DNA from 3 places in the Marinomonas sp. ATLA20 genome. Region 3 is predicted to be linked to each of the others. Evidence: predicted binding sites of a transcription regulator. Region 3 holds the regulator's gene; each other region holds the start of a gene.
The links. The regulator LexA, encoded in region 3, represses DNA repair genes until DNA is damaged. The targets are predictions, from matches to a motif close to TACTGTNTANNTANACAGTA.

Region 1 (5,203 bases), on a different contig from region 3:
GATGATTTTGAACCTTCCAACTACGGTAGAAGTAAACACGCCCAATGTGTTTGCGGATCAAATTGAATATTTCATCAGGTCTTTTTCCTCTCTAGAACACATTACCATCAGCGTGCACCCTCACAATGACAGAGGAACTGGCGTTGCCACAGCAGAAATGGCGATACTCGCTGGCGCGCAGAGAGTCGAAGGCTGTTTATTTGGTAATGGGGAGCGAACTGGCAATGTAGATCTCGTCACCTTGGCGATGAACCTTTACAGCCAAGGCGTTTATCCTAATTTGGATTTTTCAGACATGCGCAGCACCGTGGAGTTGGTGGAAGAGTGCAATGAACTTCCCGTTCATCCTCGGCATCCTTATGCTGGATCTTTGGCTTTTACGGCGTTTTCAGGTTCACACCAAGATGCGATCAAAAAAGGCTTTGCCGCACAAAAAACAACCTCATCAACTGTTTGGCAAATCCCTTATTTACCATTAGACCCAAAGGATATTGGCTGTTCTTATGAAGAAGTCATTCGAGTAAATAGCCAATCAGGAAAAAGTGGGGCCGCTTGGTTATTACAGGAAAATCACGGACTGTTTTTGCCACGAAAACTACAAATAGACTTTAGCAAGAGAGTCAAAAATCATACGGATCAAACAGGTCATGAAATGCCCCTAGCTGATGTATGGCGTTTATTCAGAGAATCCTACCGGCTGAGCCCAGATGACAAAGGCCAAATGACATTAATGGATTACCGCAGCCATAGCTCAAATGGATTACAGGAGATTCGCGCCACATTACGCTATCAGGAAACAGCATGGCAACTGATTGGCGAAGGTAAAGGATTGTTGTCAGCCATGCTTGATGCGTTAAGAAAGTGTTTTAACTGGCAGATAAACATCAGTGACTTTCATGAACACACCTTAGGACAACAGACGAAAAGCAAAGCGGTCAGCTATGTTCAAATTGAATCCGCTCAAACTACGCCAAGCTTTGGGGTAGCCATTGACGAAGACTCGACTAAAGCCTCGCTACAAGCCTTAATCAACGCTTGTCATCCTTTGTTCAAAGCAACTTAGCAAGACGGTAACTTTCATTACGCCTATTGTGATTGCAGTAAATAGTCAGTCGGTGATACGCCGACTCGACTTTTAAACATCGCACTAAAAGCACTGGGACTATCGTAACCAATCAGAATCGCAGTATCTAAGACGCTTTTGCCGCTAGCAAGATACTCCAAAGCCAATAATAAGCGCTTCCGCCGCAACCATTCAGCGAATGTTAGCGACATTTCTTGCTGGAACTTTCGAGCAACGGAACGCTCGCTGATGCCTAAAATATGAGCGCCATCCGCATTACTCCAATCATGAGCAATGCGCTGGCAGACATGGTCGCAAAAAGAAATCAAAGCGTCAGAGCTTGGCAATGGCACATAGAAAGACACGCTTGATAAACGACGTAATTCGTCCAGGATCAATTCAATAATTCGCTCATCACGACCGCCCGAAACAATTTCTTTAGGAAGCTCTAACGCTTCAATAATGAGCGCCTTTAACAACATGGACACATCAATAACAGAGCAATCATGAGGCAAATCGGCCCGCGCAAGAGGATCAATAAATAGCGTTCTAACTTTTACCAAACCGGTCATATAAAGACTGTGTTCAATTCCTGCAGGAATCCACATCCCCCGGTTTGGAGGAATCACCCAACTACCCAAACGAGTCTCCACACGTATCACACCGCTTAACGTGTGAATCAGCTGCGCGCAGTTATGAGAATGATAAGGCTCGAATTTACCGTGTTCATAGTCTTGCGCGTAAGCCACAACACTATTTGGTAAATGATTGTTTTGAAACAACACGCAGCGCTCCTAGAACCCATCGATAATTGATTTGAGTGTACCTATCAACAAGCAGATCTCAACACTCTCTGCGAGCAAACTTAAAAACATAAAATAACAAACTTGCTTTATTAAAATCCAACACCCAAAATACTGTTTATATATACAGTATTTTGGGTGATTTTATGTCTACTTCTTTTACCAATAACAGCGATCAAAAAGGCGAAAAGTCGCCTTTCAATAACCCTATCAAGGGGCGTGGCACAGCCAATAATATGGCGGGGCGCTTTGCAATTACCTTGGTGGAGGTGGACGAAAACGACGAAGCGATTGCTTTGCTGGAAACCTCGTCGCCCAAGACAGAAGTTCGCTACGAACGAGCGAAAAGCATCATCAGTCGCAATTCATCTCCTGATATTCCTTTTCGCCTGTCAGTAAACCCTTATAAAGGCTGTGAACATGGCTGCGTGTATTGCTTTGCTCGCCCTACCCATGCGTATTTGGATTTGTCACCGGGGCTAGATTTTGAAACCAAGCTGGTTGCCAAAACTAATGCGGCATTTTTATTTGCAGAAGAGCTGGCTCACCCAAAGTATCGCTGCGAACCCATTGCATTAGGCATTAATACCGATGCCTATCAGCCTATTGAAAAACAGCTCAAGATCACGCGGAAATTATTGGAAATCGCCTTGGCGCACAATCAACCCATTTCCCTGATCACTAAAAGCACCTTGATACTCAGAGACATAGACTTGCTCACTCAAATGGCAGAAAAAAAGCTTATTCATGTGGCGATCAGTGTGACGACGCTCAATAACGATTTAAAGCGTATTTTGGAACCCAGAACGGCGTCTGGAAAGACACGTTTACAGGTGATTAAAACCTTACGAGAAGCAAGCATTCCGGTTTCGGTTCTTGTCGCACCAGTGATTCCTTTTATTAATGATAACGAACTAGAAGAAATAGTTGCTGCCTGTGCTGAGGTTGGCGCACAATCCGTCAATTACATCATGTTGCGTTTGCCTCATGAGGTTGCGCCTTTGTTTTCGAATTGGCTCCACCAGCATTACCCAGACAGAGCAGAACACGTTTTGCAGCGTATTATGGATATGCGCGGCGGCAAGCTCTACAACAGCCAGTTTGGCAAGCGCATGACAGGGGAAGGTATTTTTGCGGATTTGATTAACCAACGCTTTCACGTGGCGCGACGCAAGTATGGATTGGATGACAACCGACTGAGTTATCTCGATTGCCGTCACTTTGCGGTTCCGCCAAAAGAAGGTGATCAGATGGCGTTGTTTTAGTAACTGAGGCACTCTACTTAACGAAAAATTCCCCTAAGCGAAAAACGCTTAGGGGAATTTACATAGCGGTTGTGAACTTCCAGAAGAGTTATAATTTGTTGTTAAATTGACTTACCGCATCAACAACTTGTTTTGCGCCTTCCTGAATGTCATTCATCACATGACCCGCTTCGGTTGAAAGATCGAGGGCTTTCTGAGCCTTTTCCATACTTTCTTCAATTAGCGAAACTGCCTGTTCTGTGAGTTTTTTATTGTCCCCTACCACACTAATAATTTCTTCTGTCGCTGAACTGGTTCTAGAAGCAAGCTGCCTTACTTCATCAGCAACAACAGCAAAACCCCGACCCTGCTCTCCGGCTCTAGCAGCTTCTATTGCGGCATTAAGCGCAAGTAAATTAGTTTGATCGGCAATGCCTCGAATACTTTCAACCAAGTTAGCCACTTTCATTGATTGAGTATTCAGTTCGAAGATGCCCTTGCTTGCCTCGCTCATTTGCGTGGACAATTCATTCATCGTTTGGACAGTAGACTCGATGACTTTTTTCCCATTGATGGCATCTTGATCGCTTTTTTGAGATATATTGTAAGCTACCTGAGAGGTTTCTGAAATCGCAAACTCACGATTCATTTGTTCGGTAATAACCGTAGCAAATTTAACCACTTTATACAGTTCGCCACTTTCGTCATGTATTGGGTTATAAGATGCTTCTAACCAAACATCATATCCGTGACTATCAATTCTTTTGAATCGATCTGAAACAAATTCACCAGAACGCAATCGCTGCCAAAACTGTTTATATTCCTGCGACTCAGCTTCTTTCGGTTCACAAAACATTCTGTGGTGCTGGCCAACTATTTGGCTTTTAGAATATCCCATGCACTTTAAGAAATTGTCGTTAGCATTTAAGATAATGCCGTCTAGGCTAAATTCTATTACTGCAGATGATCGGTGCAACGCCGCTAACATGTCTTCCACTTCTTTCGAGTGTGAAATCGTTCTCGTTAGTTCCGTCGCATAAGACTCCAGCATAATCGAACCGTCAGCGACTTTTTTCGGCTGAATCGTCGCTCGATACCAAACCTCTTTGCCATTTCTACTTTCTATTTGCAAAGCGCCATGCCAATGTTTTTTTCCATTAATTGCAGACAACATTTTTTGACTATGATCTTTTTCTAAAGACTTACCAAGAATGAAGTCTTTAATGTTTTTACCTACTAATTCAGTTTTCTCAAAACCACTGGATTTTAAAAAAAGTGTATTTGCATCAACTATTTTTCCGTCTGAAGTCATGGAAAAATACAACATTTCTTGTCGAAGGTCAGCTTGCGTTTCTTGAAAGGAAGCAAGCTCTGTTTCTAACTCTTTAATTTTAGATAATAGTTTGTTGTTTCCAAATAACATTTACTGCTTCCCTTAACAATCACAATTAAATATGCATTAAAGAGTAGCGGATGTTTCCCATTAGCACGATAGTTTTTTTGTAGCATTCTGAAAAGCTTTGTACTAATTACAAAAAAACGTTAGGCACACAGCCAACCCTGTCTCTTTATTTGCGCAACCAAGCAAAGAACTTCTTTTGCAACCCTCCCAGAATAAAGCTCATAATTGGCACAATAACAACAGTCATAATGAATAGCCTGATAGGTAAAGAGAAGTCGCTAATATAAGGACTTAGTAGAGGAAAGAAGATGTTCAACAACGGGTAAATAGTCACCCAAACGAGCAACATCATCTTCCATTTTTTGGGCGGTAGTTTGGTTAAACTCTGATCTATCAGTTCATTTGACTCCGATAAATTGGGTTGATCATTTTTCATAATTTCCTCTTTTCATATTCAATAAAATTCCAGACAACACGCTCTTAATGCTCCCACTACAAACCAAGTAGCATCATCTTGCCATGTAGCTTTTTGCGCATAAGCTAACAAAGGCGACAGAGTAAATATGCTGACGATTAACGAGGGGGTAAGTAATATTCTTCGTTTCATCAGGCTCTTCCCTTCTCGTAATGAGTACTTTACGTGGTAGGAAAAGATGATAAACTTTGTTGGTATTGATTATCATTTAATTAC
Region 2 (5,203 bases), on a different contig from region 3:
CTTCCCACGCACTGCCATAGCCGCTATTTCCTTCAAGGCTTTTAGCTGCATAACAACACTATCAAATCCATATAAATTGATCCTGTCGTCGCTTTGTTTGAGTGTCATTTCAAAGCGATATACCGATTTCACACCTTAAGAATGTCACAATGATGGCGGGCTATTTTGGTGCGAGCTACTGACTGAGTGACCCATTGGTTTGCATTTTTTATTACAGCTCTATATATCATTGTTTTAGGACGGTGTTCTTTAAAGAAAGCTTCGTGCGTGTTTTTTGGTCATTTTTGCATGTATTTGAGCAAATAAAACGCAAATAATAGGTGTTTTCTGATTGCTATATGGGGTGCGCTTAGCGTTGGCAAGGTTATTGAATATTAAATAAACCGTAAACATTTAGACTTGTAAACAATAAAGATAGTCTCTATGCTAAATAAACGTTAAGTCGTTCTTTGATAACGATTTACGCATTATGTTTCACAACAGAGAGCCGCTATGGTTACAAAACTCGAAGTTAAGAACCTATATAAGATTTTTGGCGAGCATCCGAAAAAAGCATTGAAGATGCTAGACAAAGGTATAAACAAAGACGAAATTTTTAAAAAGACGGGTCAGACTGTTGGTGTGAAGAATGCCAGTTTGGCGATTAAAGAGGGTGAAATATTTGTTGTAATGGGGCTCTCTGGTTCAGGTAAATCCACACTTGTTCGCTTATTAAACCGTCTTATTGAACCTACCCAAGGCCAAGTGTTAATTGATGGCCATGACATTACAAAAGTGGATGACAAGGCATTACGCGATATTCGACGCAGCAAAATTAGTATGGTCTTCCAGTCCTTTGCGTTAATGCCTCACATGAATGTGCTTGATAATACAGCTTTTGGTTTAGAGCTTTCTGGTGTCGACGTAAAAGAACGTCACGAAAAAGCACGTGACGCATTGGCTCAAGTTGGTTTGGAATCGCACGCAAACAGTTATCCTGATGAATTGTCTGGCGGCATGCAGCAGCGTGTTGGTTTGGCCAGAGCGTTAACCAATGACCCTGATATTCTACTTATGGATGAGGCATTTTCAGCCCTCGATCCTCTTATTCGAACAGAAATGCAGGATGAATTAGTCCGTTTGCAGTCTGAGCAACAGCGCACGGTGGTGTTTATTTCCCATGACCTTGATGAAGCCATGCGAATAGGCGATCGAATCGCCATCATGCAGGGCGGTGAAGTTGTTCAGGTCGGCACTCCAGATGATATTTTGCATAACCCAGCCAATGATTATGTCCGTTCTTTCTTTAAAGGCGTTGATGTTAGTAATGTTTTCTGCGCTAGAGATATTGCTTCTAGATCTAGCCTCACTCTCATTAAGAAAGATTCTAGTGAGGGGCTTATAACTGGTTTGAAATTATTAAATGAAAATGAGCGTGACTATGGTTATGTGATTGATAAAAGCCAGCGCTTCTTAGGAGTGGTATCTGCTATTTCACTGCAAGATGTGATTAAGAATAAGCAGACGCTTGCTGAGGCTATTATTAATGATGTGGAGGCTATTTCGGCTGATACGTCGATCAGGGACATTATTTCGATCGTTGCTCACTCCCCCTGTGCTGTACCAGTTGTTGACGACCAGCAAAAGTACGTAGGTGTTGTCAGTAAAGCGCGTTTACTAGAAACATTGGATAGGGAGGCTACCGCATGAGTACTGAATCAAATCCATGGGCAACCGCGCCAGATGATACTGGGGCCGCGGAATCAACGGCGAGTAATCCTTGGGGTGGGGCTGCGTCAACGCAAGGTTCAGATGCTGCATCCATGTCTGCCAGTGGTACACCCGTTGAGCAAACTGACTTTAGTTTACTTCATCCTTTCCAAGATGTTTGGATTCCGCTTGATCACTGGATCGAAAGTGGCGTTGGTTGGGTGGTGACGAACTTTCGTCCCTTTTTTACCGCTGTCAAAGCCCCTGTAGACGCGACGTTGACTGCGGTCGATAGTGCATTTAACGCCGCTCCGCCGCTTTTTGTTATTGCTTTGTTTGGTTTAATTGCTTGGCAATTATCTGGGAAGCGCCTAGCAATAGGTTCTGTTATAGGCTTGTTTGTGCTTGGTGCTATTGGTGCTTGGCAAGAGTCCATGACGACCTTAGCTTTGGTTGTAACGTCCGTGTTGTTTTGTATTGTATTGGGTATTCCTACGGGGATTGCTATGGCGCGTAGTGATCGTGCTGCAAAAGTGATTCGCCCGATCTTGGATATTATGCAAACGACACCCGCTTTCGTGTATTTGGTCCCAATCGTTATGCTCTTTGGTATTGGTAATGTGCCTGGGGTTATTGTGACCATTATTTTTGCGGTCGCGCCGGTTATTCGTTTAACAAACCTTGGTATTCGACAAGTACCCAGTGACTTAATAGAGGCGGCGAACTCGTTTGGTGCGGATAAGAAACAGATGTTGTTCAAGGTTCAATTACCACTTGCTATGCCGACTATTATGGCTGGCGTTAACCAAACGTTAATGTTGGGCTTATCCATGGTGGTTATTGCATCAATGATTTCCGTTGGTGGATTAGGTTTGATGGTACTGCGAGGGATCGGTCGATTAGACATTGGTCTCGCGACTATTGGTGGTATCGGTATTGTCATTCTCGCGGTTATTTTAGATCGCATGACGCAGTCGCTTGGTCAAGATGCTCGTCAGCGTGGTACGCGCCATTGGTATGAAACCGGACCAATTGGCTTATTACTTGCGTTTAAAAAATGAAAATCAAAACGGTTACAAAAAACTCATTCAAAGGAGATGTTCCAATGAAAAAGGTAATTACACTAACTTCACTTGCCACACTGTTTAGCGGTGCTGTCTTAGCCGATGGTCACTTGCCAGGCGAGGGTGTAAAAGTCACAGCAGTACAAAGCCCAATCGCAGAAGAAACGTTTCAGACTGTTGTTGTTAACAAAGCGCTAGAAAAATTAGGCTACGATGTGCAGCCAATTAAAGAAGTAGACTACAGTGCTGGCTATACGTCTGTTGCTAATGGCGATACGCAGTTTCTTGCAGTGAACTGGTACCCACTTCATAACTCTATGTACAAAAACGCGGGTGGAGATGACAAATTTTTTCGCGGCGGTAATTACATAGATGGAGCGGCACAAGGTTATTTGATTGATAAAAAAACCGCTGATAAATATGATATTACTAATATCGACGATTTCAAAGATCCGAAAATTGCCGCTTTATTTGATACTAATGGAGACGGTACCGCTGACTTAACTGGTTGTCAGGCTGGTTGGGGTTGTGAGGGTGTTATTGAACATCAGCTAGATGCGTTCGGATTGCGTGATAAAATCACTCATAATCAGGGTCAATACGCGGCCATTATTTCTGACACCATTGCTCGTTTCAATGAAGGTGAGTCGATCTTTTATTACACTTGGACGCCATACTGGGTATCTGGCAAGCTTGTTCCCGGTCGTGACGTTGTATGGTTAGAAGTGCCTTATTCTTCTAATCCAAATGGTACTGATACGGCTCTACCGAATGGCAAAAACTACGGTTTTGATATCAATAGTGAACGAATTGTCGCGAATAAAGCGTTTGTTGAAGCAAACCCAGCGGCTAAAAAATTATTCGAGATCATGAAACTACCGATTAATGCAGTGAGTGCCGAGAATATGCTGATTGCTGATGGTGAAGATTCTCAGCGTGATATTGCTATTCATGCGGATAATTGGATTAGTGCCAATCAATCGACGTTTGATGGCTGGATTTCAGCTGCCAAGAAAGCGGCGAAATAAAGACACTTAGCTAGTCAGGTTTTGACTCTTCTAAACCATAGAAGATTCGTATCTTAATGCTAGTTACTTAAAAAGGATGCTGTATTTATACAGTGTCCTTTTTTATTTTTTAAAATTGGTAAAGGTAGACAGCTTTTCTTGCTTGTAACAAAAATTCACTTGGTCATTTGTGCTGCTTAAAACTATACTGTATATCCATACAGTATTTTGGTGTTTATCATGCGTGTGACTTATCTTGGTGTGTCTGAGTCGGCGGCGTTTATCGCGGCCAATAGTGTGCGAATCCCGCTTTATGTGGATTCTGTGTCGGCGGGTTTTCCTTCTCCCGCTCAGGACTTTGTTGAAAAATCCTTAGATTTAAATGAGTTCTGCGTGGCGCATCCGAATGCCACGTTCTACGTTCGTGCTCAGGGCGATTCGATGGTAGAGGCGGGCATCCATTCGGGCGATGTCTTGGTGGTGGATCGTTCGTTAACGGCTCGTCATGGAGACATCGTCATCGCCTGCATTCATGGGGAAATGACGGTGAAGACGTTGGAACTAAAGCCCAATGTGCTGCTTCGCCCGAAGAATAAAGCTTATAAAGCCATTCATATTACCGAAGAGTCTGAACTGGAAATTTTTGGTGTCGTCACGGGCGTGGTTCGTAAGTACGAGCGTCATTAATGCAAACGGTCTTTGCCTTGGTCGATTGCAATAACTTTTACGCCAGTTGCGAGAAGCTGTTTCGGCCAGATTTAAAGCATACGCCTGTTGCTGTGTTGTCGAATAATGACGGCTGTATTGTGGCGCGTTCCAAAGAGGTAAAGGCGCTGGGTATTAAGATGGGCGTGCCGATGTTTCAGGTGCAGGACGAGATAAGAAAGTTCGGCATTGTGTGCTTTTCGTCTAACTATGCACTGTATGCGGATATGTCTAATCGGGTGATGTCGATCTTAGAAGAGGAAGCGCCACGGTTGGAAGTGTATTCCATCGATGAAGCCTTTATGGACTTAACGGGCATTGATCATGTGACGGATTTACTGGCGTTTGGCAAACAAGTAAAAGCCAAGGTCGATAAGTGGACGGGCATTACGGTAGGTGTTGGCATCGCGCCAACCAAGACGCTGGCGAAGTTGGCCAACCATGCGGCGAAGAAATATCCAGCGACTGGCTCGGTGGTGGATTTAATGGACCCAGAGCGACAAAGGCGCTTGTTGGCTTTGTTGGATGTAAGTGATGTTTGGGGTGTTGGTCGTCGTACTACGACAAAGCTAAAGGCGAGGGGGATCAGCACAGCGTTGGATCTGGCGAATGCCGATCCTAAATCCATTCGTAGTGAGTTTTCTGTGGTGTTGGAGCGAACCATTCGAGAATTGAATGGGGTATCCTGCTTGGATTTAGAGTTAGTCAGGCCAACAAAGCAGCAGATTATTTGCAGTC
Region 3 (5,203 bases):
CCGTCAGAACTAGACATGGACCGAGTCAATGCTCAACAAGCTCGTCGTTTCTTAGATCGAGTGGTTGGCTTTATGGTATCGCCGTTGCTTTGGTCTAAAGTAGCAAGAGGGTTGTCTGCCGGACGAGTTCAGTCCGTTGCAGTGCGTTTAATCGTTGAGCGTGAAAAAGAGATTCGTGCATTTGTTCCTGATGAATTTTGGGAATTGGATGCCATGCTTGCTACGCCTTCAAAAGACGTTATTAAGTTTGAAGCGGCAAAATATCAAGACAAAGAATATCGTCCTGTTAACAAGGCTCAATCGGATGAGCATGTTGCTCGTTTAAATGATGCAAAATACCTCGTTAGCAGCCGAGAAGATAAACCAACCAGCAGTAAACCTTCTGCGCCGTTTATCACCTCTACGTTACAGCAGGCAGCAAGTACGCGCTTGGGCTATGGTGTTAAGAAGACCATGATGCTTGCTCAGCGTCTGTATGAAGGTGGTTACATTACCTATATGCGTACTGACTCGACAAACTTAAGTGTTGATGCGGTAGAGGCGTTGAGAGGCTATATTCTTTCTAACTTTGGTGAAGCATATCTGCCAGCAGATCCTATCCGCTACAGCAGCAAAGAAGGTGCGCAAGAGGCTCACGAAGCCATTCGACCTTCTGATGTAAATGTACGTGTTGATGACTTGCTTGGTATGGAAAAAGACGCTCATCGTTTATACGACTTGATCCGCAGTCAATTTATGGCGTGTCAAATGACGCCAGCGGAATACACGTCGACGACTATCACAGTCACTACAGGCGAATACGAATTCAAGGCGAAAGGTCGTATCTTACGCTTTGATGGTTACACTCGTGCCATGCAGACAGTCGCTAAAAAAGGCGAAGATAACATCTTGCCAGATGTTGGTCAGGGTGAATATCTCGATCTTAAAGAGTTGCTACCTGAACAGCATTTTACTAAACCTGTAGCGCGTTTTAGTGAAGCAAGTTTGGTGAAAGAGCTCGAAAAGCGTGGAATTGGTCGTCCATCAACTTACGCATCTATTATTTCTACGATTCAAGATCGTGGCTATGTGCGTGTTGAAAATCGTCGTTTTTATGCTGAAAAAATGGGTGATATTGTTACTGAACGTTTGGTTGATAGCTTTAATTCTTTGATGAATTTCAGCTTTACGGCTCAAATGGAAGAGCAGTTAGATGACATTGCTGAAGGTCATAAAGATTGGATTAAAACGCTTAATGCATTTTATAAAGATTTTAGTTCTGTGCTTGCTAAAGCGGAATCGCCAGATGGCGGTATGATGCCAAATGAGCCGACTCCAACGGATATTGAATGCCCGACATGCTCTAGACCTATGCAGATTCGTACAGCTAGTACTGGTGTGTTTATGTCTTGTTCTGGTTATGCATTGCCGCCAAAAGAGCGTTGTAAAGCAACCATAAACCTGACCCGTGGTGATGAAGCAATAGCGGTCGATGATGAAGAAGGCGAGTCTAAAGCGCTGATCAATAAACATCGTTGTAAGATTTGCGGATCCGCTATGGACAGTTACTTAATGGATGAGCGCCGTAAGCTTCATGTGTGTGGTAACAACCCAGCTTGTTCTGGTTATGAAGTTGAGCATGGTGTTTTCAAGATTAAAGGCTATGACGGTCCTACGCTTGAATGCGATAAATGTGAATCAGAAATGCAGCTTAAAACAGGCCGCTTTGGTAAATACTTTGGCTGTACAAACGAGGAGTGCAAAAACACTCGTAAGCTGCTGAAAAGTGGTGAAGCTGCGCCGCCGAAGATGGATCCTGTGCCAATGCCTGACCTTGCTTGTCAGAAAGTGGAAGATCACTATGTGCTTCGTGATGGTGCGACGGGCTTATTCCTTGCTGCTAGTCAGTTCCCTCGCAAGCGGGAAACAAGAGCGCCTATGGTAAAAGAGCTGCTTCCTTATATGGATCAAATCGACCCGAAATACCATTTCTTTGCCAAAGCACCAGTAAAGGATTCCGAAGGTCGTCCAGCCATCATTCGTTATAGCCGTAAGACGAAAGAGCAATACGTCATGACGGAGAACGATGAGGGTAAACCAACAGGCTGGAAAGCATTTTATGTTGGTTCTAAATGGGTTGTTGAGGAAGGTAAGAAAAAATGAGTGGTGCTAGTTTAGCCAGCGTAACCAATCAAAAACTGGACACGGCAAGGCGTTTTATTAAGCAGAGTCAAGACACTGATGAAGTGTGGTTGAAAGTCGGGCTAGAAAGCTCGGCTATTTTCCAGTTGAGAAGTGCTCTTAACGGCTTGTTAAAAGAAGTAACCGCTGCTTATTCTTTATCTGGATCCTTGGACGTTGCTAAGCTGCTGGCAGAGTCTGAAAACAAGCAAATCGTTGTTCCTGTATTGGCTGAGTTGGCTGATTTGCTAGCACATAGTAATTCTTGGTGCTACCAATTAGATCAGGCGTATTTGGTTCAGTTCGAGTGTCGTGCGTCTATATCATCAGCGGTTCAAAGCGACAACCTGATAGGGCGTGGAAGTGATGCGGGAGCTTCCGTGAGTTTATATTTAGCCAAGTTGGTTGAATTAGTATTACGTTTTAGAGAAGAGTCATCAGAGTATTAAATATGAAAGAATCCTACCTAGAAATTGTTGAGCTAGATAACGGCGATATCGTGCTGCGTCCAGCCAGTGAAGATGGTGAGGAAACCGTTCCATTAGCAACATTGCAAATATCAGATGATACTCGGTCTTATCTAAAGGATCGTTATTTTGAATTAGCGAAATGTATGTTTCATGCAGGCATTGATTTTGTTTATTCGGATGATTCGTTTTTTGACGATGACTCGGAATATCTTGATGATGAAGATTTTCGTCCTAAAATTTTGCACTGAATAAGCGACCCTAAATCAGCTGTAATGAAACTGATGGACGCAATATAGGCTCAAATAAAAAAGCGAAGCATAAGCTTCGCTTTTTTATTTATCTAGTGTTGAAGCGAATGGGAGTATTCAAAGTCCTTGGCGAATGACACCTACCGATAGGCCTTCAATTGCAAACTCTTCGCTTTCAAGGTCAACAAGGATGTCGCTGAACTCTTCGTTTTCAGGAATGAGCCTAACGATACTGCCTTTCTGCTCGAAACGCTTAACGGTTACTTCGTCACCAATACGAGCAACGACAATTTGTCCATTGCGCACGGTGGTGGTTTTGTGAACGGCTAAGAGATCACCTTCCATTATGCCAATGTCTTTCATGCTAGTGCCTGATACAGACAAGAAGTAATCCGCTTGCGGAGAAAACATACTCGCTGGAATGTTTACATGCGAAGCAATGTTTTCCTGAGCCAAAATAGGGTAACCTGCAGCGACTTTGCCTATGACAGGTAAGCCAAGGTCGTCAACGGGCTCATCATTTGATGCGCGATCGACTAAGCGTATTCCTCTAGATGCGCCAGAAAGCATCTCTATAGCGCCTTTTTTGCATAGGGCTTTTAGGTGCTCTTCGGCTGCATTTGGGGATTTAAACCCAAGCCGGCGTGCTATTTCTGCTCTAGTCGGTGGAAAACCTGTTTCACTTATAAATTCGCGAATGGTTTCTAGTACGTCAGATTGTCTTTTGGTTAATTTAATCATAGGTTATCTGGTTGTTTATACAGTTACTGTTATTATATACAGCATTCCTAACTATACTCAATGATATAAATGCTTTCAGACGAACTAAAAAAACAGATTCAACTTGCATACCGAGCATCTTTGGATGCGAAGTCCCATAAACCAAGGGCTGGACAGCGCCAGATGATTGGTGCAATCGCTCGAACCTTGGGCAACATTAGACAAGGTTCTGAAGGCGAACGGCTTGAGGAGAAGCATGTTGCCGTAATTGAGGCGGGTACGGGTACGGGTAAGACCCTGTCGTATTGTCTTGCCGCAATACCAATTGCTAAGGCACGTGGCCTCAAATTAATTATTTCTACTGCGACAGTTGCACTCCAAGAGCAGATTTTACATAAAGAATTACCAGACTTGCTTGAGCATACTGAACTCTCGTTCAAGTACACGCTTGCTAAAGGCCGAGGCCGCTATCTTTGCTTGAATAACCTCGAAGGTTTTTTAGGATCAGAAGAGCTGGCCATGGAGGATATGTTTGCGGGCCTATTTGAACAGCACCTTCACTCAGATGACGTTAATACTGTTCTGTATCAAGAAATGGATGCCGCTTTGTCAAAAGGTGAATGGGATGGTGATAAAGATAACTGGTCTGGCATTGTTCGAGACCAGGATTGGCGACGTTTAACAACCGATCATCAGCAGTGTACTAATCGAAATTGCGCTAATTATTCCGCTTGTCCGTTTTTTAAAGCGCGCGCTGAGATTGAAGTCGCGGATGTGATTGTAGCTAACCATGATTTGGTGTTGGCAGACTTGTCATTGGGTGGTGGTGCGATTCTTACCCCACCAAAAGAAACTATCTACGTTTTTGATGAGGGGCATCATCTTCCTGATAAGGCTATTGGACATTTCCGTCATGAAGTTCGTTTACAACAAAGTATTACTTGGTTACGTCAACTGGAGAAAAATCTAGTTAATTTGAAGCAGGAGTTAACCGATGATGTCAGTTTGACTGGCCAGCTTTTGTTAAAAATCCCACAGCAAATACAAAGTATTGTTAACTTTATCCAATATGCGCAACAAGGCTTGGCTCCTTATATTCAGGGGTTGGGTTTGGATCAAGAAAACAATCAACATCGGTTTGAATTTGGTCTGGTGCCAGATGAATTGCGCCAGTTGGCTTATAGCCTACAAACGTCCTATCAAAAACTATTTAACAATATAGAAAGTATTCAAGACGAGTGTAAAAAAACGAAGCAAAATGAAGGCATGGGAGTGACGCCTGAAACGGCGGAAACTTGGCAGCCTATTTTGGGTGTTGTTATGGGGCGTCTGGAGCAATGTGTTGGCTTGTGGCGACTTTACTCAACAGTAGATGATCAGAATTTCCCGCCAAATGCTCGCTGGTTAGTTTTGTCCGGTCAAGGAATGGAACAAGATATTGAACTGGGCGCATCTCCAATACTTGCAGCCAATACCTTAAGGCAGCAGCTTTGGGACAAATGCTTTGGTGCTGTAGTGACCTCGGCAACGTTGACAGCGCTAAATCAATTTCATCGTTTTAATATGCGCTCAGGCGTACCGCGGGAAAGCGAATATCTGCGTGTC

Region 1: the regulator LexA is predicted to act here: its motif matches at 1,979-1,998, upstream of AC2A4J_RS02405 (PA0069 family radical SAM protein).
Region 2: the regulator LexA is predicted to act here: its motif matches at 3,967-3,986, upstream of umuD (translesion error-prone DNA polymerase V autoproteolytic subunit).

Annotation. Positions count from the first base shown of each region.
Region 1 is NZ_JBXUKU010000001.1:546,375-551,577, reverse strand. It holds gene leuA (2-isopropylmalate synthase) at 1-1,063, shown strand, start outside; gene AC2A4J_RS02410 (AraC family transcriptional regulator) at 1,087-1,848, opposite strand; gene AC2A4J_RS02405 (PA0069 family radical SAM protein) at 2,013-3,131, shown strand; gene AC2A4J_RS02400 (methyl-accepting chemotaxis protein) at 3,220-4,533, opposite strand; gene AC2A4J_RS02395 (hypothetical protein) at 4,679-4,948, opposite strand.
Region 2 is NZ_JBXUKU010000009.1:62,939-68,141, forward strand. It holds gene proV (glycine betaine/L-proline ABC transporter ATP-binding protein ProV) at 493-1,689, shown strand; gene proW (glycine betaine/L-proline ABC transporter permease ProW) at 1,686-2,750, shown strand; gene proX (glycine betaine/L-proline ABC transporter substrate-binding protein ProX) at 2,795-3,781, shown strand; gene umuD (translesion error-prone DNA polymerase V autoproteolytic subunit) at 4,001-4,447, shown strand; gene umuC (translesion error-prone DNA polymerase V subunit UmuC) at 4,447-5,203, shown strand, end outside.
Region 3 is NZ_JBXUKU010000005.1:204,830-210,032, forward strand. It holds gene topA (type I DNA topoisomerase) at 1-2,142, shown strand, start outside; gene AC2A4J_RS10590 (DUF6586 family protein) at 2,139-2,609, shown strand; gene AC2A4J_RS10595 (hypothetical protein) at 2,612-2,878, shown strand; gene lexA (transcriptional repressor LexA) at 2,996-3,619, opposite strand; gene dinG (ATP-dependent DNA helicase DinG) at 3,689-5,203, shown strand, end outside.